Regions from separate parts of the Paenarthrobacter sp. CAP02 genome, predicted to be linked through region 3. Evidence: predicted binding sites of a transcription regulator. Region 3 holds the regulator's gene; each other region holds the start of a gene.
The links. Region 3 encodes HrcA, which represses chaperone genes, less so after heat shock. Its sites were predicted from a motif close to TTNGCACTCGNNNNNNNCGAGTGCNAA; they were not measured.
Positions count from the first base shown of each region.

Region 1: groES (co-chaperone GroES) is a predicted target of HrcA. The motif match lies at 4,663-4,689, and genes of this name have one in related genera.
Region 2: groL (chaperonin GroEL) is a predicted target of HrcA. The motif match lies at 3,701-3,727, and genes of this name have one in related genera.

Region 1 is NZ_JBEEII010000007.1:238-7,066, reverse strand. Features, by position in the region: gene ABHM97_RS13205 (glutamate--cysteine ligase) at 1-640, opposite strand, end outside; gene ABHM97_RS13200 (GTP-binding protein) at 823-1,974, shown strand; gene ykgO (type B 50S ribosomal protein L36) at 2,004-2,126, shown strand; gene ABHM97_RS13190 (shikimate 5-dehydrogenase) at 2,166-2,978, shown strand; gene ABHM97_RS13185 (THUMP-like domain-containing protein) at 2,982-4,208, opposite strand; gene ABHM97_RS13180 (hypothetical protein) at 4,276-4,638, shown strand; gene groES (co-chaperone GroES) at 4,831-5,127, shown strand; gene groL (chaperonin GroEL) at 5,212-6,825, shown strand.
Region 2 is NZ_JBEEII010000002.1:569,423-576,251, reverse strand. Features, by position in the region: gene ABHM97_RS05505 (threonine/serine exporter family protein) at 1-278, shown strand, start outside; gene ABHM97_RS05500 (siderophore-interacting protein) at 302-1,141, opposite strand; gene ABHM97_RS05495 (uracil-DNA glycosylase) at 1,342-2,106, opposite strand; gene ABHM97_RS05490 (DUF3263 domain-containing protein) at 2,214-2,549, shown strand; gene ABHM97_RS05485 (LytR C-terminal domain-containing protein) at 2,599-3,213, shown strand; gene ABHM97_RS05480 (cold-shock protein) at 3,384-3,587, shown strand; gene groL (chaperonin GroEL) at 3,911-5,536, shown strand; gene ABHM97_RS05470 (RNase H family protein) at 5,658-6,710, shown strand.
Region 3 is NZ_JBEEII010000003.1:191,153-197,981, forward strand. Features, by position in the region: gene lepA (translation elongation factor 4) at 1-1,442, shown strand, start outside; gene hemW (radical SAM family heme chaperone HemW) at 1,443-2,672, shown strand; gene ABHM97_RS06495 (DUF4870 domain-containing protein) at 2,724-3,137, opposite strand; gene ABHM97_RS06500 (DUF3097 domain-containing protein) at 3,259-4,110, opposite strand; gene hrcA (heat-inducible transcriptional repressor HrcA) at 4,341-5,348, shown strand; gene dnaJ (molecular chaperone DnaJ) at 5,399-6,526, shown strand; gene ABHM97_RS06515 (16S rRNA (uracil(1498)-N(3))-methyltransferase) at 6,529-6,829, shown strand, end outside.

The DNA of each region.
Region 1 (6,829 bases), on a different contig from region 3:
CGTAGGACTCGTAGGCCTCCCAGGTTTCGAACTGGAAGGGCAGCCCGGCCGTGGGAAGCTGTTGGAACATCAGGGCCCGCTGGGAGGCGTAGCCGGTTTCCTCGCCTGCCCAGTAGGGGCTGGAGGCAGACAATGCCTGGAAATGCGGGAAGTAATTGACCAGGCCATCGAGGATGGGCAGGACTTTGTCCCGGCGATCGATGCCCACGTGGACGTGGACGCCGTAGATGACCATTTGGCGTCCCCACCATTGGGTCCGCTCAATGAGCTTCGCGTAGCGCTCTTTGTCCGTGACAGGCTGGAGCAGGGGAGGGCTGAAGGGGTGGCTGCCTGCGCAGAACACCTCAACGCCCATGGGGTCGGTGACTTCGCGGACAGCTGCAAGTGAGCGGCTGAGGTCCTCTTTGGCGTCCTTGACCGTTTCGCAGATCCCGGTGACAAGCTCCACGGTATTCAGCAGCAGTTCGCGCTTGATATGGGGGTGTTCGTCGTCCTCATTGAGGTCCGGATGGTTCGCGGCGACGCCCTTCAGGACATCGTTTGCGACCGATACCAGTTCCCCGGTGCGTGCATTGACGAGCGCCAACTCCCATTCCACACCCAGTGTCGACTGCCTGGATGGCGCAAAATCAATCTGCACGTAGTCCCCTCAATTTGTACTTTCCGGCCTTGTGTTGTGTCAGCCGGACACGATTCCCCGCTGCGGGGCCGCCAGCGGTCGAATCAAGTCTAATGCAGCCGGAACACCCGTGATATCGAGGGGCCCAGGCCCACAATGAGCCGTCATTTGCTAAATAGAATGATTCTCATTAGTATGAACGCATGCATCTCACAGTCGTCAGTTCCCTCGACAGCCAATGCCGGGAAGCAGCCACGGGGAGGTTGGGTCGAACCCACGCCAACTCGGCTGTGGTTCTCCATGACCTGCTGGATGGTTCGCTGGTCCTGCGCAGGGTTTACCGGGATGGACGCCTGGTTGAACGCGAAACGAAAGTCCTGGAGCACAGCTGCCTCAGCTGCACCGTTCGGCTCGACGTCGTACCGACGGCGGAACGCCTCGCCGCATGCGGCTTCGACCATGTTGTGCTTGGCTTGCCGCCGGGCGTCGCCGCCGGGATGGCCGTTGCCGGGCTTCGCCAGGGCCTCAGCCGCCCGGCTGTCATCGACAATGCCGTGTTGGCGTTGGACCCCGCAGACCTCGATGACCACATCTGGGACCGCCACACCTTGTTCGAGTCCGGCTTCACGTCCATGCCGCAGGATGACCGCACCAGCGGTGAGTTCCTTATCGGGGAGTTCGGCCACGTGGACACCGTCATGGTGTATCCGGGACTGAGCGCAACGTTGACAGGGGCCCACCCTGAAGGATCGGCGTCATGGGCGACCGGCATGGAATTGCTCGTCGAATTGGCACCGCATGCCGCTGTCGTCGGTGCGGCCGACCCCTACCGTCCGGGCTGCTTCGACCAGGCCGAAACAGCGGCACGTAACCGTCCCGGCGTCGTGCGTGTGCCTGCAAGTGAAACGCCAGGTTCTTTCCGGACGGTGCTTCACAAAGCGCCCCGCCCACTGCATCCGGGCCGCTTCCGTGATGCACTGCCACAGTTGGCCGCGGGTACGCATTGGATGCGTGGCCGGCTATGGATTGCCTCTGCTCCCGCCACGCGGATCGCCGTCCAGGGAATCGGACCGAGGGTATGGCTCGAAAGCACCGGGAAATGGCTCGCGGATTCGGCCGACGTGGCACCCGCTGGCACGTCCGCAGGGCAGCCGGCTGCCGACGTCGACTCTGTCCTTGACTGGCATCCGAGCCACGGCGACCGAGGCACGGTATTGGCCCTGACCGGGCGCTCCGATGACATCGATGCCGGGGAAATCCGCAGCCTCCTTGATGAATGCCAGCTGACGGAGGCGGAAATGGAACTGGACTTCGGCGTCTGGGACGATCCCCTGGAACTCAGCGACGCCCTCTGATCCGCACCACCAACAAAAGGAGAAACACCATGAAGGTCAGGAACTCACTGCGTGCGCTCAAGAAGATCCCCGGAGCGCAGATCGTCCGGAGGCGTGGACGCACTTTCGTCATCAACAAGAACAACCCGCGGATGAAGGCGCGGCAGGGCTGATCCCGGTGCTGGGCCGACAGTCCGTTGTTTAATGGGTGGATGCCAATCCTGAACAAAGACATGTCCCTGTGCATTTCGCTCGCGGCCCGGCCCAGCAACATCGGCACCCGGTTCCACAATTATTTGTACGATCTGCTCGGCCTGAACTTTGTCTATAAGGCGTTCGCACCGGCTGACATCACCCTCGCGGTGGCGGGCATCCGCGGTCTCCCCATCCGGGGCGCCGCGGTGTCCATGCCCTACAAGGAAGCCGTCATCCCGCTGGTTGACGTGATGGATCCGTCGGCCAAAGCCATTGATTCGGTGAACACCATCGTGAACGACGACGGTGTCCTCACCGCCTACAACACCGACTACATCGCCATAGCGCGGCTCTTGAAGGACCATGAGGTCCCCAGCAGCCACACCGTGCTCCTCCGTGGAGCGGGCGGCATGGCCAAGGCCGTCGCGGCAGCGCTACGCGACGCGGGCTTCACCGCCGTCACCATCGTGGCCCGTAATAAAACCGCCGGCCGCGCCCTCGCCGACCTCTACGGTTTCGGCTGGCAGGACGACGTCAACGGAGCCACCGCGGATCTCATCATCAACGTCACACCCTTGGGGATGGCCGGCGCGGATGAAACCGCCCAGTCCTTTGACGATGCCACCATCGCCGCCGCGCAGGTGGTATTCGACGTCGTTGCGCTGCCTTCCGAGACGCCGCTTATCACCGCTGCGCGTTCAGCCGGCAAACCGGTGATCACGGGCGCCGAAGTCATCGCCATCCAGGCCGAAGAACAATTCGTCCTCTACACAGGGGTGCGTCCGACCCCCGGCCAGGTGCGCGAAGCTTCTGAATTCTCGCGCCGCTGACTGCTATGCAGTGACCGGCTTCACCACGACAGCCACTCGCTCCTCGCCGATCCTGGTGAGGACCAGGGTGGCTGTTTTCGCTTGGCCCTTGCCGGGCTTGGCGGGAAGCAACTGCTTCCGCAGCTCTTCTGGGGTGACTGCCGTACCGCGTTTCTTGATGTCCAGCACAGTGATGCCGTTGGTCTTCACCCAGGCTTTCAGGGCCTTGACGTTGTACGGCATGACTTCAAGCACTTTGTAGGCGCGGGCGAACGGGGTGTCGTGTAACGCCGGGGCGCAGATGTAGGCGATGTGCTCGTCCACCAAGTGACCGCCGAGGCGTTCAGCGACATCGGCCACCAGGCCCGCGCGGATCACCGCCCCATCCGGTTCGTACAGGAATCCTTCCACCGGACCGACGGCGGCTACCGGACCGCCGTCGAAATCCTCGCCGCTGGTGATTTCGGCAGCGCCCTGGCTGCCGAGGACCAGCGCTGCGCGCCGTACCCCGGGGCGCGCCACCGCGTTGAACCACAGCGTGACCTCGGTGACATCGCCGCCGACGGAAACCCACTGAGCTTCGCAACCTGCGGGCACCGAATCGTGCGGGATGCCCGGACCCATCTTGACGCCAACGGCGCGGCCCGTGGCAGCCAGGTTTTCCACGAACGACAAAGGGGGAGAGAAGGCCTCGGGGTCCCAGATCCGCTTTGTTCCGGAGGTGGAGGTGGTGCGTCGGGCGGGATCCAGCCACACTCCATCGATACCGTCCAGCTCAACGGAGGTAGCGTCCGCATGGACCACTGTGGCGTGCGGGAAGGGGATCAGGTTGATCGTGGCGCAGGCAGCAGTCGTCTCGTCCATCTCCACGGCAGTCACGGCGATGTCCATGGACGCCATGGCCATCGAGTCAGCTCCCAGGCCGCAACCGAGGTCCGCGACATGCGAAACGCCGGCTTGTGCAAAGCGCTCGGCGTGCCGGGCGGCGACGTTCAACCGGGTCGCCTGCTCCAACCCGGCCTGGGTGAACAGCATTTGGCGGGCAAATTCGCCGAACTTGGCCTCTGCCCGGGTCCGGAGGCGGGACTGCGTCAGGACGGCAGCGACGAGTTCGGGGGAGTGGCCCGCTTTCCGGAGGTCGGCGTTGACGCTGAAAGCGGCGGCTTCTTTGTAAGGCCCAAGTGAGGCAAGAAGTTCCCATCCTTCGGTGGTCAGCAAGGGCGCGATCTGTTCCTGCGGTGCGTGAGGCATGGGATCAAGCCTAACGTCGCAGGATATGACAGCGTGACTTGGGAATCAGCCAGATAGGGTTGTTTTCATGGAAGACAACGCAGCCGCACAGCCGTCCCGCATCACCAGATATGCCCGTCCCGCACTTATTGCGGGCATCGTGATAGCCGTGGTCTGCATAGCCCTGCTCATCATCATCCTTGCCCTGGACTCCTTCAATGCTGCCGCATACTCCGTCACCGGCAAGAGTGTCAACGATGCCACTGACGAGGCGCGGGAGATCCGTGACCTCTACAGCGGCGCCTGGATGGGCGGGATCATCGGCTTGGTGATTTCCGGCGTCGTGGCTGTCCTGTCCGCAGTGGTGCTGTACCGGAACCGCGGCAATGCCCCCGTGGATGGGGACGACGACGGCGAGGACTACGGCCTGGACGACCTCACCGGCAGGTGACCGGAGTTCACCCATGACGAAATGCTGGCACTCACCTTGACCGAGTGCTAACGCTTACATAGAGTCTTATTAGCACTCTCCCCCGGAGGGTGCTAACCACGCCAGGCGTTCCTCCGGCACCGCGACGACGGTTGCACGCCCCGGCACCCCAGTTCTTAGTCCATGAATCAGCTCATGAAAAGGAGAGTCCGAGTGTCGGTCTCGATTAAGCCTCTTGAGGATCGTATTGTTGTTCGCCCGCTCGAAGCAGAGCAGACCACGGCTTCCGGCCTGGTTATTCCGGACTCCGCACAGGAGAAGCCGCAGGAAGGCGAAGTTGTTGCAATCGGCCCCGGCCGCTTCGATGACAACGGAAACCGCGTACCGGTTGACGTAGCTGTTGGCGACGTCGTCATCTACTCCAAGTACGGTGGAACCGAAGTCAAGACCGGTGGCAACGAGTACCTCGTTCTGTCCGCCCGCGACGTCCTCGCGATCGTCGTAAAGTAACTTCCCGGAGCCCGCACCGCCGCCGCGTTGGAATCATTCCGACCCGTCAGCGGTGCGGGTTTTCTGTCTTGAAAGGACACAACCATGGCAAAGCAGCTTGCTTTTAACGATGCTGCCCGCCGGTCTCTTGAGGCCGGTATCGACAAGCTCGCCAACACTGTCAAGGTGACGCTTGGTCCGCGCGGCCGCAACGTCGTGCTGGACAAGAAGTGGGGCGCTCCCACGATCACCAACGACGGCGTCACCATCGCCCGCGAAGTCGAGCTTGACGACCCCTACGAGAACCTTGGCGCACAGCTGGCCAAGGAAGTAGCCACCAAGACCAACGACGTCGCAGGCGACGGCACCACCACGGCTACCGTGCTGGCCCAGGCCTTGGTCAAGGAAGGCCTGCGCAACGTTGCAGCCGGCGCCGCTCCCGGCGAGATCAAGCGTGGCATTGAGGTTGCGGTTGAAGCCGTGGCTGCCCGCCTCCTGGAGAACGCCCGCGAAGTCGAAGGCACCCAGGTTGCCAACGTTGCCGCTATCTCTGCCCAGAGCGACGAGGTTGGCGAACTGCTGGCCGAAGCTTTCGGCAAGGTGGGCAAAGACGGTGTCATCACCATTGAAGAGTCCTCCACCACGCAGACCGAGCTGGTCCTCACTGAGGGCATGCAGTTCGACAAGGGCTACCTGTCCCCGTACTTCGTCACCGACGCTGAGCGCCAGGAAGCCGTCCTCGAGGACGCCCTCATCCTGATCAACCAGGGCAAGATCTCCTCGCTGCAGGACTTCCTGCCGCTTCTGGAGAAGGCTCTGCAGGCCAACAAGCCGCTCTTCATCATTGCTGAAGACATCGAAGGCGAAGCCCTTTCCACGCTGATCGTCAACCGCATCCGCGGCACGCTCAACGTTGTGGCCGTCAAGGCCCCGGGCTTCGGCGACCGCCGCAAGGCCATGCTCCAGGACATCGCCACGCTCACCGGCGCGCAGGTTGTTTCCCCGGACCTCGGCCTGACCTTGGACTCCGTTGGCCTCGAGGTACTCGGTACCGCACGCCGCATCACGGTCACCAAGGACAACACCACCATCGTGGACGGCGCTGGCTCCGCCCAGGACGTGGCCGACCGCGTTGCACAGCTGCGTGCCGAACTGACCCGGACGGACTCCGACTGGGACAAGGAAAAGCTGCAGGAACGCCTCGCCAAGCTCGCCGGCGGCATCGGCGTGATCAAGGTTGGCGCAGCCACCGAGGTCGAGCTGAAGGAAAAGAAGCACCGCATCGAGGACGCCGTTTCCTCCACGCGTGCAGCCCTTGAAGAAGGCATCGTTTCCGGTGGCGGTTCCGCACTCATCCACGCCCTCAAGGCGCTGGACGAGTCCCCGGCCGTCAAGGCACTGGAAGGTGACGCGGCAGCAGCTGTTGGCATTGTCCGCCGCGCACTGGTTCAGCCGCTCCGCTGGATCGCACAGAACGCCGGCTTCGACGGCTTCGTAGTGACGGCCAAGGTCTCCGAGCTCGAAGCCAACCACGGCTTCAACGCCAAGTCCGGCGAGTACGAGGACCTGATCGCCGCTGGCGTGATCGACCCCGTCAAGGTCACCCGCTCCGCACTCCGCAACGCCGCTTCCATCGCTGCCCTGGTTCTCACCACCGAGACCCTGGTTGCCGAAAAGCCGGCTGAGGACGAAGACGCACACGCAGGTCACCAGCACTAAGCTG
Region 2 (6,829 bases), on a different contig from region 3:
GTTTGCTGGCCCGTGTGGTTGCCCTGAAGCTGGGTGCTCCCCAGCTGGTTGTCGCTGTGCCCGCGGCTTTGATCCTGCTGCCCGGCCTGACGATCTTCCGTTCGATGTATGCCCTCACCGTTGAAGGGGGCGACTTCCTGGCCGGTGCCGGCGGGATGCTTAACGCCGGAGCGATTGTCCTGGGAGTGGCCGCGGGTATCGTGCTCGGCGACAACCTGGCCAGGCCGCTGACGAAGGGCCTGTCCAGCAACGAACGCCGCAGGGTGCGTCGGCGCTAGCCTCTGAGGGGCGCTGGAGCTTGCTAGATCTTCCCTACGGGGAGCTTCTTCTCGGCTTGGAAGACCTCTTCGACGCGCCCTTGTGCCCAGTATCCGGACAGGGAAACCTGCGAACGTTCCAAGCCCCGCTGGACGAAGAAGATCTCCCGAAGACCCTTCATGTAGCCCCGCTCGCCGTGGGCGAAGACGTCCACTTTGCCGGGCAGCCACTCGGTGGTCCTTAAGGCTTCGAGCAGGAGGTCACTGGAGCCGGCAGGCACGCCGCCGCGCAGCAGCCAGCGCAGTTCCAGGCCGGCAGGTGCCGCGATAGGCAAGATGTCCGCCTCACTGTCCACCTCCAGGTAAGCAACGCCGCGTGCGTCAGGAGCCAGTGCCTCCACGCAAGCGGCAACCGCTGGGATGGCGGCGTCGTCGCCGGCGAAAAGGTACCAGTCGGCGTCGGGGTCGGGATTGTAGCCACCGCCGGGGCCCGTAAAGACCAGCGTTTCACCTGGTTCGGCTGCTGCAGCCCACGGCCCGGCAAGTCCCTCGTCACCATGGACAACAAAGTCGATCGCCAGCTCCTGCGCAGCCACGTCCACCCAGCGGATGGTGTAGGTCCGGGTGTGCGGCCATTGCTCGCGCGGCATGGTCTCGCGGATGGTCCAGAGGTCCAGCGGGAAGTCGTAGTCGACGCCCGGCTGGGGAAAAACGATTTTGACGTAGCGGTCCACGTAGTCGTTGTTTGCGTAATCGCTGAACCCCGGCCCACCGGCCACAATCCGCACCATGTGCGGGGAAAGGAGTTCTTTCCTGAGCACGGTCAGGGAGACCTGTGGGCGGGTATTGCGGGTAGCGGACGAGGTGACGGGGAGAGCAGCCATATAGGCAAGCCTAAGCTAGTGCGCTGGACGTCTGCTGGATAGGGCCGAACGTTACACACCCTCGCTCACGTTCCGTCCGCTTCGCGCGGACGCTCGCTCACGTTCCGTCCGCTTCGCGCGGACGCTCGCTCACGTTCCGTCCGCTTCGCGCGGACCCTCGCTCACGTTCCGTCCGCTTCGCGGCCTTCGGTGGAGGAGCGCTAGAGGACCGGCAACTCCCAGTCGATCGGCCCGGCGCCCTGCTGGACCAGAAGCTCGTTAGCCCGGCTGAACGGCTTGGAGCCAAAGAAGCCCCGTGACGCCGACAACGGACTGGGATGGGCCGACACGAGCGACGGCGCTCCCTTGAGCAGCGGCACGACACCCTCAGCGTCCTTCCCCCACAGGATGGCGACGAGTGGCTGTTGCTGCCCGGTACTGGTTCGGTCGGCGACGGCGGTGACAGCCGCCGTCGTAATGTCCTCCCAGCCTTTGCCGCGGTGCGATCCGGCTTTTCCCGCCTCGACGCTGAGGACACGATTCAGCAGGAGCACGCCCTGGCGGGTCCATTCGCTCAAGTCGCCATGGACCCGAGGTGGCAGGCCGAGGTCGTCCTGAAGTTCGCGGTAGATATTGGCGAGGCTCCGCGGGATGGGTCGCGTACTCCCTGAAACAGCGAAGGAAAGGCCGACGGCGTGTCCCGGGGTTGGGTAGGGGTCCTGGCCGAGGATGAGTACTTTGACGTCAGCCAGCGGCTGTTTGAACGCGCGCAGGAGATTGTCGGCTGCCGGCAGGACCTGGCGCCCCTTGGCGGCCTGGCCGGCAACGAACGCGAGGGCGGCGCGGAGTTGGTCTTCCACGGGCAACAAGGCGTCCGCCCAGTCGGGCGCCATCAGCTCTTCCAGCGGACGATCGATCAGTTCCGCGAAGTCGCTATCCGCCACGCCTGCCGGTTCAAGTTCAAACAGTGCATCCTCGCCAGTCATCACGCCATTGTCCCCCGCGCCTGCCAGGCGGGGCGAATGACAGCGTTGTTATTCACCCGTAACATAGGGGTAGGACAATTTCCCATCAAGCGTCGAAGGAGTATGCCGTGGCGGAACCAGCACCGGAACCGATGGCGCAGCAGTCGACAGGTTTTACCCTCGAGGACCTCGCGGCTGAAACCCGCAGCGAATCGCCCCTGAGTGAACGCGACCAGCAAATGCTGGCACTTGAACGGCAGTGGTGGAAGTACGCAGGCGCCAAGGAACAGGCTATCCGTGAGCTGTTCGATCTCTCCGCGACGCATTACTACCAGATCCTGAACGCGCTGATCGATACCGAGGACGCGTTGGCCCACGATCCCATGCTCGTCAAGAGATTGCGTAGACTACGTACGTCCCGCCAACGTGCGCGGACGGCACGTCGCTTGGGGTCCGACGCGTAAATCGCCAGGCTGATCTGTCAGCAGCAACCAGCAAGGACAACGCTTCACCATGACCAAATTTGCCAGGGATGAATTCGACCAGGTTCCGCAAAACACCAATCGCCAGGGCGTCCACCGCGACGCCCAGGAGACTGCCCGACCTGCCTTGTGGCCGGTTCTCACAGTCGGAGCTGTCGCTCTGGTGCTTGGCCTGGTGGCCTTCCTGATCCTTCCGAACCTCGGCGTGGTGGGTCCCAGCGCCTCCTCGAACGTCTCGACGCCGGCACCCCAGCAGACTGATGCCTCGCCTTCCGCGGCGCCCAGCGAACCGGCCCCCACGGCTTCGGGTGAACCGAGCTCCGAGGCGTCACCGTCCAACGTTCCGTCCGCTACTCCGTCCTCGGCTCCGGTAGACAAGTCCATCCCCGTGGCTGTCTACAACGGTGCTGGCACGGCTGGCCTGGCAGGCCGGGTGGCCGGCCTGGTACAGGGCGATGGCTGGACGCTGAGCACAGTTGGGAACTGGGGCGGCCTGCCGCAGCAGACCTCCGTGATCTTCTACAACAGTCCTGCGCAGAAGGCCAACGCTGAGGCGTTGGGAACCCTGCTGCGCATTCAGTCGATCGTTGAGTCCCCGGAAATCCAGCAGCCCCTGGTGGTTGTTGCCGGTCCCGGATACCAGTAGCGGACCGCTGTAGGAGCACCTGTGAGCCCCAACTCGGTTAAGCATCAATAACAAAACCGAAGCACTGCCGCTCACCGGCAGCGCCGCAGGAGTGACTGTGGTTACAGTGGATTGATTCCGGTACGGAGATCCCGGCAACCGGTCTTGGCTACTGCGAAAGTGTGGGCATCATGGCATTGGGAACCGTCAAATGGTTCAACGCCGAAAAGGGCTACGGATTCATCACTGTGGATGAGTCCGGCGACGACGTTTTTGTGCACTGGTCCGCCATCCAGATGGATGGCTTCCGGGCCCTCGAGGAGGGTCAGCGGGTGGAGTTCGAATTGGGGGAAGGCCAGAAGGGGCCGCAGGCAGAAGGCGTGCGCGTCGCCTAGCCCTGGAGCAGGCCAACGCCTGACCGGCTCAGCTCATGGCTGAAACCCTTGGTTTTCTGTCGCATTGACGCTTTCCTGCTTGCACTCTCCCCGGTCGAGTGCTAATTATTGATTTAGCACTCCTACGGTTCGACTGCTAAGTGCGGATCGGTTGACGCCGGTCCCGGATGGCTGGCGTGCCGCTGGAGGATCAAGAACAACCTTGGTGTGGTGAGGTTTGGAGCGCGGGGCGTACATAGGCCGCAAGCAAAGAACCGTCCGTCGCGGGCACCGCATCTGACAGGTACCTTCTTATCGACTGTCCCGAAAGGACTACCGCCGTTATGGCCAAGATCATTGCATTTGATGAAGAGGCACGCCGCGGCCTCGAGCGGGGCCTGAACACCCTCGCTGACGCCGTCAAGGTCACCCTCGGCCCGCGTGGACGCAACGTCGTCCTCGAAAAGAAGTGGGGCGCCCCCACGATCACCAACGATGGTGTTTCCATCGCCAAGGAGATCGAGCTGGACGACCCTTACGAGAAGATCGGTGCAGAACTGGTCAAGGAAGTTGCCAAGAAGACGGATGACGTCGCTGGCGACGGTACCACCACTGCAACCGTCCTCGCCCAGGCGCTGGTGAAGGAAGGCCTGCGCAACGTTGCCGCCGGCGCCGACCCGCTGTCCCTCAAGCGCGGCATCGAGAAGGCTGTTGAAGCAGTCATCAACGAACTGCTGGCTTCCGCCAAGGAAATCGAAACCAAGGAAGAGATCGCAGCCACGGCTTCCATCTCCGCCGGTGACCAGGAAATCGGCGGCCTGATCGCCGAAGCCCTAGACAAGGTGGGCAAGGAAGGCGTCATCACGGTCGAGGAATCCAACACCTTCGGCCTGGAGCTCGAGCTCACCGAGGGCATGCGCTTCGACAAGGGCTACATCTCCGCTTACTTCGTCACCGACGCAGAGCGCCAGGAAACGGTCCTCGAAGACCCGTACATCCTGATCGTCAACTCCAAGATCTCCAACGTGAAGGAACTCGTCACGGTTCTGGAGAAGGTCATGCAGTCCAACAAGCCGCTGCTGATCATCGCCGAAGACATCGAGGGCGAGGCCCTGGCCACCCTGATCGTCAACAAGATCCGTGGCACCTTCAAGTCCGTCGCCGTCAAGGCCCCGGGCTTCGGTGACCGCCGCAAGGCCCAGCTGGCCGACATCGCCATCCTCACCGGCGGCCAGGTCATCTCCGAAGAAGTTGGCCTCAAGCTCGAAAACGCTGGCCTGGAACTCCTCGGCACCGCCCGCAAGGTTGTTGTCACCAAGGACGAGACCACCATCGTTGAAGGTGCCGGCGACGCCGAGCAGATCGCAGGCCGCGTGGCCCAGATCCGTGCCGAGATCGAAAACTCCGACTCCGACTACGACCGCGAGAAGCTGCAGGAGCGCCTGGCCAAGCTGGCCGGTGGCGTTGCAGTCATCAAGGCCGGTGCCGCAACCGAAGTTGAGCTCAAGGAACGCAAGCACCGCATTGAGGACGCAGTCCGCAACGCCAAGGCTGCTGTTGAAGAAGGCATCGTTGCCGGTGGTGGCGTAGCCCTCATCCAGGCAGGCGCCAAGGCATTCGCCAACCTCACCCTGCAGGGTGACGAGGCAACCGGTGCCAACATCGTCAAGGTTGCCATCGACGCTCCGCTGAAGCAGATCGCGTTCAACGCTGGCCTCGAGCCGGGCGTTGTCGTCGACAAGGTTCGCGGCCTGCCTTCCGGCCACGGCCTGAACGCTGCCACGGGCGTCTACGAAGACCTCCTGGCTGCCGGCGTCAACGACCCCGTAAAGGTCACCCGCTCGGCTCTCCAGAACGCTGCTTCCATCGCTGGTCTGTTCCTGACCACTGAGGCTGTAGTGGCTGACAAGCCCGAGAAGAACGCTCCGGCTCCGGGCGGCGACGACATGGGCGGCATGGGCGGCTTCTAAGCCCCCTCGCTGAACATTTCGTTTCAGAGCTAACGACGGCGGTCCCCACCAACTGGAGGGGGCCGCCGTTTTGCTGCCTACCACGGTTTTAGTGTCCGTGGGTTCTGGCAGGATTAACGGTATGACGATTATTGCTGCCGCCGACGGGTCCGCCCTCGGTAATCCTGGGCCGGCCGGTTGGGCCTGGTACGTTGACGACTCCTGTTGGCATGCAGGAGGTTGGCCACATGGCACCAACAACCAGGGCGAACTGATGGCAGTCCTGGATCTTTTCCGCTCCACGGCCCATGTTGCCCACGAGGAACTGCTGATCCTGTGCGATAGCCAGTACGTCATCAACTGCATCACCAAATGGATGCCGGGCTGGAAGCGCAAAGGATGGCGTAAGGCGGACGGCAAGGCGGTGCTCAACGTCGATCTCCTCAAGGACATCGATCAGGCGATCGTTGGCCGGAAATACACTTTCGAATGGGTCAAGGGCCACGCAGGACACGATCTGAACGAAGCCGCGGATGAGCGTGCCCGGGCTGTCGCCGTGGCGTATCAACAGGGCGTCGCACCGCGGGTTGGACCAGGTTTCCCGGGCGCCAAGCATGACTCCGTAGCCGAGGGTTCCGGGATCTCCGAAGCCTCCTCGATGGGGACAGCTGCGAGCTCTGCGACGGTCACCGCCGGCAGGGCCGCCACCGCGACGGTTTCCGCGGCAACCACTGCTGCCGCGCCGCCCAGGAGTTCCCGGCCGCACTTTGAGCCGACGCTCTTCGGCGAGTCAGGCATCTTCGGCCAAGCGGACCTTTTCAGTGAACTGGAAGGTGATGCAGCGGCCCCGGAGCTCTCGCCGGAAGACACGGTCCTTGCCTTGGAACGGGAACTGCTGAGGCCCGATGTGAGGGCGGACATTGGCAGGATTGGAGTGCTGCTCCACCCGGACTTCGCGGAGATTGGCAGTTCCGGCCGGTTTTGGACGCGAGACGCCATGATGATGGCGCTGGAAGAGGACCCGGGCGAACCGGGAGAGCTGGAGCTCCTGAGCGCCGACCGCCTCAATGAAACCACCATTTTGCTGAACTACCGCAGTTACGCCCACGCGGGCTCTGCCCTTCGCAGCTCGATCTGGATGTTGGACCGCGGCCAATGGCGGCTGAGGTTCCACCAGGGCACCTTGGAGCCATAGAGACAGCGACGCCAACCCAGGACAAACAGGTGCGGCGTGACCTGCGGGGCCGGATAGTTCAGGGGAAGACATCCGGCCCCGCAGGAGTGCGCGGGACTGTGCAGGCGGGCTGGCGGTTC
Region 3 (6,829 bases):
TCACCATCATCCCGGTACTGAACAAGATCGACCTTCCGGCAGCGCAGCCGGAGAAGTATGCTGCGGAGCTGGCGAACCTTATTGGTGGCGACCCCGAAGACGTCCTCAAGGTTTCCGGTAAGACCGGCGTGGGCGTCGAGGCGTTGCTGGACAAAATTGTCCGAGACCTCCCCGCGCCCGTGGGTGACCCGGACGCTCCGGCCCGTGCCATGATTTTCGACTCCGTGTATGACACCTACCGTGGCGTGGTCACCTACGTCCGGGTGGTTGACGGCATGCTGCACCCCCGTGAGCGAATCCAGATGATGTCCACCCGGGCCACTCACGAGCTCCTGGAAATCGGTGTGAGTTCCCCGGAACCCACACCGTCCAAGGGTCTCGGCGTGGGTGAAGTGGGGTACCTGATCACCGGTGTGAAGGACGTTCGCCAGTCCAAGGTGGGCGATACTGTCACCAACCTGGCCAAACCTGCATCGGAGTCCTTGAGCGGTTACGCGGACGCAAAACCCATGGTCTTCTCCGGCCTGTATCCGTTGGACGGCACCGACTATCCGGTGCTTCGCGATGCCCTCGAAAAGTTGATGCTCAACGATGCCGCGCTCGTTTACGAACCCGAGACGTCGGCTGCGCTGGGCTTCGGATTCCGCGTAGGCTTCCTCGGATTGCTGCACCTGGAAATCACCAGGGAGCGCCTTGAGCGTGAGTACAACCTGGACCTCATTTCCACCGCTCCCAACGTGGAATACGAGGTAACGCTCGAGGACAAGAAAGTTGTCCACGTGACGAACCCCAGCGAATACCCCACGGGAAAGATTTCCGAGGTCCGTGAACCAATGGTTTCGGCCACCATCCTTGCGCCAAACGAGTTCGTCGGCTCCATCATGGAACTGTGCCAGAGCCGTCGTGGGCAGATGAAGGGCATGGACTACCTGTCCGAGGACCGCGTGGAGCTCCGTTACTGGATCCCGCTGGCTGAAATCGTGTTCGACTTCTTCGACCTCCTGAAGTCCAAGACCCGTGGGTACGCTTCGCTGGACTGGAAGGCCGACGGCGAACAAGTCGCCGACCTCGTGAAGGTCGACATCCTGCTCCAGGGTGAGCAAGTAGATGCGTTCAGTGCCATCACACACCGTGACAAGGCGTACGCCTACGGCGTGATGATGACGGCCAAGCTCCGCGAACTTATTCCGCGCCAGCAGTTTGAAGTGCCGATCCAGGCGGCCATTGGTTCGCGCATCATTGCGCGTGAAAGCATCAGGGCCATCCGCAAGGACGTTCTTGCCAAGTGCTACGGCGGTGACATCACCCGTAAGCGCAAACTGCTCGAGAAGCAGAAGGAAGGCAAGAAGCGCATGAAGATGGTGGGCCGCGTGGAGGTGCCCCAGGAGGCGTTCATCGCCGCCCTGACCACCGACGAGTCCAAGGACAAGGCCAAGAAGTAAATGCCCAGCGTCCTTCCTTTGGGCGATCCAGCACCTGCGGATGGCGTTCTGCCTCCGCAGGTGTTGGCGGGCGTCGAGCACCGCAAGTTCGGGCTGTACGTCCATATCCCTTTTTGTGCCGTGCGTTGCGGCTATTGCGATTTCAATACCTACACCGCGACGGAACTGGGCGGTGGTGCCTCGCAGGATGCATATGCCAGTACCGCCATCTCGGAGCTCGACTTCGCCGCAAAGGCGCTCGAGTCCTCGTCGGTTCCGGCGCGCCCCCTGAGTACCGTCTTTTTCGGCGGTGGTACCCCAACCCTGCTTCCAGCCGAGGACCTGGCAAGGATCCTGCGTTCCGCGGTTGGGACGTGGGGGCTGGAACCCGGCGCGGAAGTGACCACCGAGGCCAATCCTGACTCCGTCACGCCCGAATCGTTGAAGCTGCTCGCGGACGCCGGATTCACCAGGGTCTCCTTCGGCATGCAGTCCGCAGTGCCGCATGTCCTCAAAGTGCTGGACCGGACGCACACACCCAGCCGCGTTCCGTTGGTGGTGCAGTGGGCCCGCGACGCCGGACTCGCCGTCAGCCTGGACCTCATTTATGGGACCCCGGGGGAGTCCATGGAGGACTGGAGGGTTTCCCTCGAAACGGCCTTGTCGTACGAACCGGACCACATCAGCGCCTACGCGTTGATCGTGGAAGACGGCACCAAGCTTGCTGCGCAAATCCGTCGAGGCGAGGTGCCCGGCATCGACGACGACGACCACGCCGCGAAATACGAACTTGCCGATGAACTCATCTCAGCGGCGGGGATGGCCTGGTACGAGGTCAGCAACTGGGCGCGCTCTCCGGAGCAGGCATGCCGCCACAACCTTGCTTACTGGCGTGGAGATGACTGGTGGGGCGTGGGCCCCGGCGCGCACTCTCATGTAGGCGGTGTGCGCTGGTGGAACGTCAAGCATCCAACGGCTTATGCTTCACGACTGGGAGCGGGAAGCTCGCCGGCGGCAGGCAGGGAGACGCTGGACCCTGACACGCGCGAGGTGGAGCGCATCATGCTCGAAGCCCGTCTGGGTACAGGCCTGGCTGTCGATGCCATGGACGCCGTGGGACGGCACGCAATGGCCGGGTTGATCGCAGACGGACTGGTTGACCCAATCCAGGCCTTCAAGGGCCGCTTGGTCCTCACGTTGAAGGGTCGCCTGCTGGCAGACGCAGTGGTCCGCAGGATCCTCCCGGACTGAGCCTCACGGCCGTCTGGCAGCACTGCCGGGGCTCTCCTGCTGGTCAGGCAGCTACTTGATCCAGCGCAAATTCAGTTTGTAGCGGTGCGGCTGGCCGTGGTTCACGCGGATTCCGGCTGAAACTGAGAAGCACGTCAGGGCTACCCAAATGCCGGTCGCGATCACGGCGAAAATGTTGCCGACCACTGGAAGCAGTACGAGGATGTTGGCGAGGACCGCTGCGATGGTCGGAGGAAGGGTGAAGTTCAGCGCTTCCTTGGATTCCTGTGCAGTGAAGGGTCCCCGGTCCCGGAAGATCAGGTAGATCAGCAGGGAAGGCAAGCAGCCCAGGATGCCACCAAAGTGCGCCAAGGTAGCCCATTGCCGGTCTTCGCCGGCCGTCAGGGGCAGTGCATTGGCTGGCGCGCCATGGTACTGGGGCCGCCCTGCGGCGCTGCCCGGTTCTTCAGGAGCGTTCTCTGCCACGGTGTCTTCCCTTTGCTGTAAAGATGCTGCGGTGTTGCTGTCCCAGAATACCGGCACGAGCCCGCTTCTCTGGACCAACTCCCCGTTGGCACTGCTGTTGCGGTGGTTCGGGGTGGCTGCTTTAGGGGGCCGTCAGGAAGTCGATGACTTCCTCAACACGGCCCAGCAGGGATGCTTCAAGGTCGGCGTAGCTCCGTACGGCGCCCAGCAGCCTTTGCCAGCCCAATCCGATGTCCTCGGCGGTCTCATGCGGCCAGCCGAACGCGCGGAGGATGCCCGTTTTCCAATCCATGCCGCGCGGCACTGTGGGCCATTGCTCAATACCCAGGACCTTGGGCCTGATGGCCTGCCACACGTCCACGTATGGGTGTCCCACAATGAGGACATTCCCAGCGGCTCCGGGACACGCCATGGCCTCGGCGGCGATGCGGGATTCTTTCGATCCCTGGACGAGGTGGTCCACGAGGATCCCGAGGCGGCGGTCCGGGCCGGGGTTGAAGTCCGCGATGGCCGACGCGAGGTCGTCCACGCCATGCAAGGGTTCAACCACGATCCCTTCGACCCGGAGATCGTCACCCCAGACCTTCTCGACCAGTTCGGCGTCGTGCTTTCCTTCCACCCAGATGCGGCTGGCTTTGGCCACCTGCGCGCGCTGGCCTTGCACCCGCACGGAACCGGAGGCGGTCCGGCCCGTCTGGACGGACGACGGCGACTGCCGGACTGCCGGAGGCATCAGGCGGATAGGCTGGCCTTCAAGCAGGAAGCCGTATCCCAGCTGGAACGATTTGGACTTACCTCGCCGGTCCTCCAGGGACACGATATGCATGCCGCCGGTTTTCTCCACCCTGGTCACTTCACCCACCCAGCCTGACTGGACGTCCTCGAGGACCATTCCCCGCTGGACCGCTACCTCCGGAAGCTGGCGTTTGGCGGGAGCGGTCAGATCCTGTGGACCCCAGTTGTCGAAAGCCAAGGGATATTTCCTACCTTTGAGTACTTGGTGGGTGGGGGAGCCGTTTGGGTTGCGAGGCTGCCGAACCTGCACGCTGGAAGCTGAATAGGGCGTTTTCAATGCTAGCAACGGGGTGGCCCATAATAGACTTGTTAGCACTTGGGCATGTTGAGTGCTAAGTGCGGAGGCGCCGGCGGGCGTGCCGCAGTCACCGGTCGCCACGACCACGGACGTCGTCAGGAGGTGGAGCAATGAGTGAGCCACGCAAGTTGGAAGTGCTGCGTGCCATCGTTGAAGACTACGTGCATTCCCGGGAACCCGTTGGATCCAAAGCCCTTGTCGAGCGCCACCACCTCGGTGTTTCCAGTGCCACTATCCGGAACGACATGGCTGTCCTGGAGGAAGAGGGCCTCATCGCGGCGCCTCACACCAGCGCAGGACGCATTCCCACGGACAAGGGCTACCGCCTGTTTGTGGATCGTATCTCCCAGGTAAAGCCACTTTCCGCGGCGGAGCGCCGTGCCATCCACTCCCTGCTCGAGGGCCCGGATGACGTGGACGACATTCTTGAGCGGACCGTAAGGCTCCTTTCCCAGCTGACCAACCAGGTCGCCGTCGTGCAGTACCCGCACTCGAGCCGGGCGGTCGTCCGCCACGTCGAGTTCGTGCTGCTTGCGCCAAAGCAGGTCCTGGTGGTCCTCATTGCGGACACAGGCAGCGTTGGCCAGAAGGTCATCGATGCCGGATCAGATGTTGCGAACGAGGCATTGATGCTGCTGAGGTCCCGGTTCCTCGGAAGTATAGCCGGGACGCAACTGGACCTTCTCCCACAGGTCCTTCCATCGGTAGTGGCCCTCTGCCCGCCCGAGCTTCGCGGCTTGGCCCAGACTCTTGCGCACGGCCTGCAGTCACTGAGCGACAACAGCCGCGAAGAGCGCATCTTGATGGCAGGCACCGCCAACCTGGCCCGCTCCAATGTGGACTTCCCCTTGAGCATCGGTCCGGTGCTTGAAGCCCTTGAGGAACAAGTCGTCATGCTGCGGTTGTTGTCCGATATGGGCGATGATCCGCGGGGCGTGTCAGTAAGCATCGGCCGGGAGAACCCGTACGACGGTTTGGCCGAGGCTTCCGTCGTGGCCACCGGCTACGGTTCCGGAGCCAAGGTTGGGATCCTTGGCCCTACCCGCATGGACTATCCCACCACCATGGCCGCAGTCCGGGCCGTGGCCAGATACCTTTCCCGCATTCTCGGCGGCTGAACACCGGCCCGAGGAAACATCCGCAGTACAACGAGGAAGAGATACCGACTTTGAGCAGCCACTATGACGTTTTGGGAGTCTCTCCGGAAGCCACCGGGGAAGAGATCAAAAAGGCGTACCGCAAGTTGGCGCGGAAACTTCACCCGGACGTCAACCCCGGGGAAGATGTCGCGGAGCAGTTCAAGGCAGTGACCCACGCCTACGAGGTGTTGTCGGACCCGCAGAAGCGCCGTGTCTATGACGCCACCGGTAACGAAAACGGAACCGAAAACGGCTTCGGCGGCGGCTATTCCGGACAGGGCTTCGCCTTCCAGGACATTTTCGACACCTTCTTTGGCGGCGGTGGCGGCCATGGCGGCCCGGCTTCCCGGGTCCGGCGCGGCCAAGACGCCCTCATCAGCGTCCGCATCGACCTCAAGGATGCGGTATTCGGCGTCAACAAGAAGCTCGAAGTCGACACGGCCGTTGTGTGCCCCACTTGTGATGGCAGTTGCTGCCGCCCTGGTACCCATCCTGAACGGTGTGACATCTGTGGTGGCAGCGGCCAGGTCCAGCGGGCTGTCCGGTCCATCCTCGGCCAGGTCATGACCACGGCACCCTGTGGCTCCTGCGAGGGCTTCGGCACGGTCATCAAGGATCCCTGCAACGAGTGCAGCGGGCAGGGTCGCATCCGCAGTCGTCGTTCCCTCACCATCAAGGTTCCTGCCGGTGTGGCCACCGGTACCCGGATCCAGTTGTCCGGCCAGGGCGAAGCCGGCCCCGCCGGCGGACCGGCCGGCGATCTCTACGTCGAAATCCGGGTCAACAACGACTCCATGTTCATGCGTGAAGGCGACGACCTGCACGCGACCCTGAGCGTGCCGATGACAGCCGCCGCCCTGGGCACGGAACTTCAGCTGGACACCTTCGACGGAGCGCAGGACATCGACGTCAAGGCGGGAACCCAGTCAGGCGAAATCATCACTCTTCGCGGGCTTGGCGTCACCCACCTTCGCGGCTATGGACGAGGCGACCTCAAGGTGCATTTGCACGTCGAAACGCCTACCAAGCTCGACGCCGCCCAGGAGGAGCTGCTCCAGCAGCTCGCCAAACTGCGCGGAGAGCAGTTCACCGAGGGAAAGCTCGTTGCCAGCGGCGGCATGTTCGCCAAACTGCGGGACAAGCTCGGTAACCTGTAGCGGTGAGCAACCCCGTCTTCTTCACCCAGGCTGGCAACCTCAGCCACCTGGGGCCTGGTTCTGTCTTTGTCCTGGAAGGCCCGGAGGCACGCCACGCGGTCACCGTCAAACGCTTGGCAGTGGGTGAACAGGTAGACATCGCCGATGGCGCCGGTACCCGTCTGACGGGTACTGTCTCCGAGGCCGGTTCCGGCACTTTGGCTGTGACGGCCTCGGACGTCGTCTTCGAAGAGCAGCCGGCCGTTCGCCTGGTCCTCGTCCAGGCGCTTGCCAAAGGGGACCGTGACGAACTTGCCGTCGAAA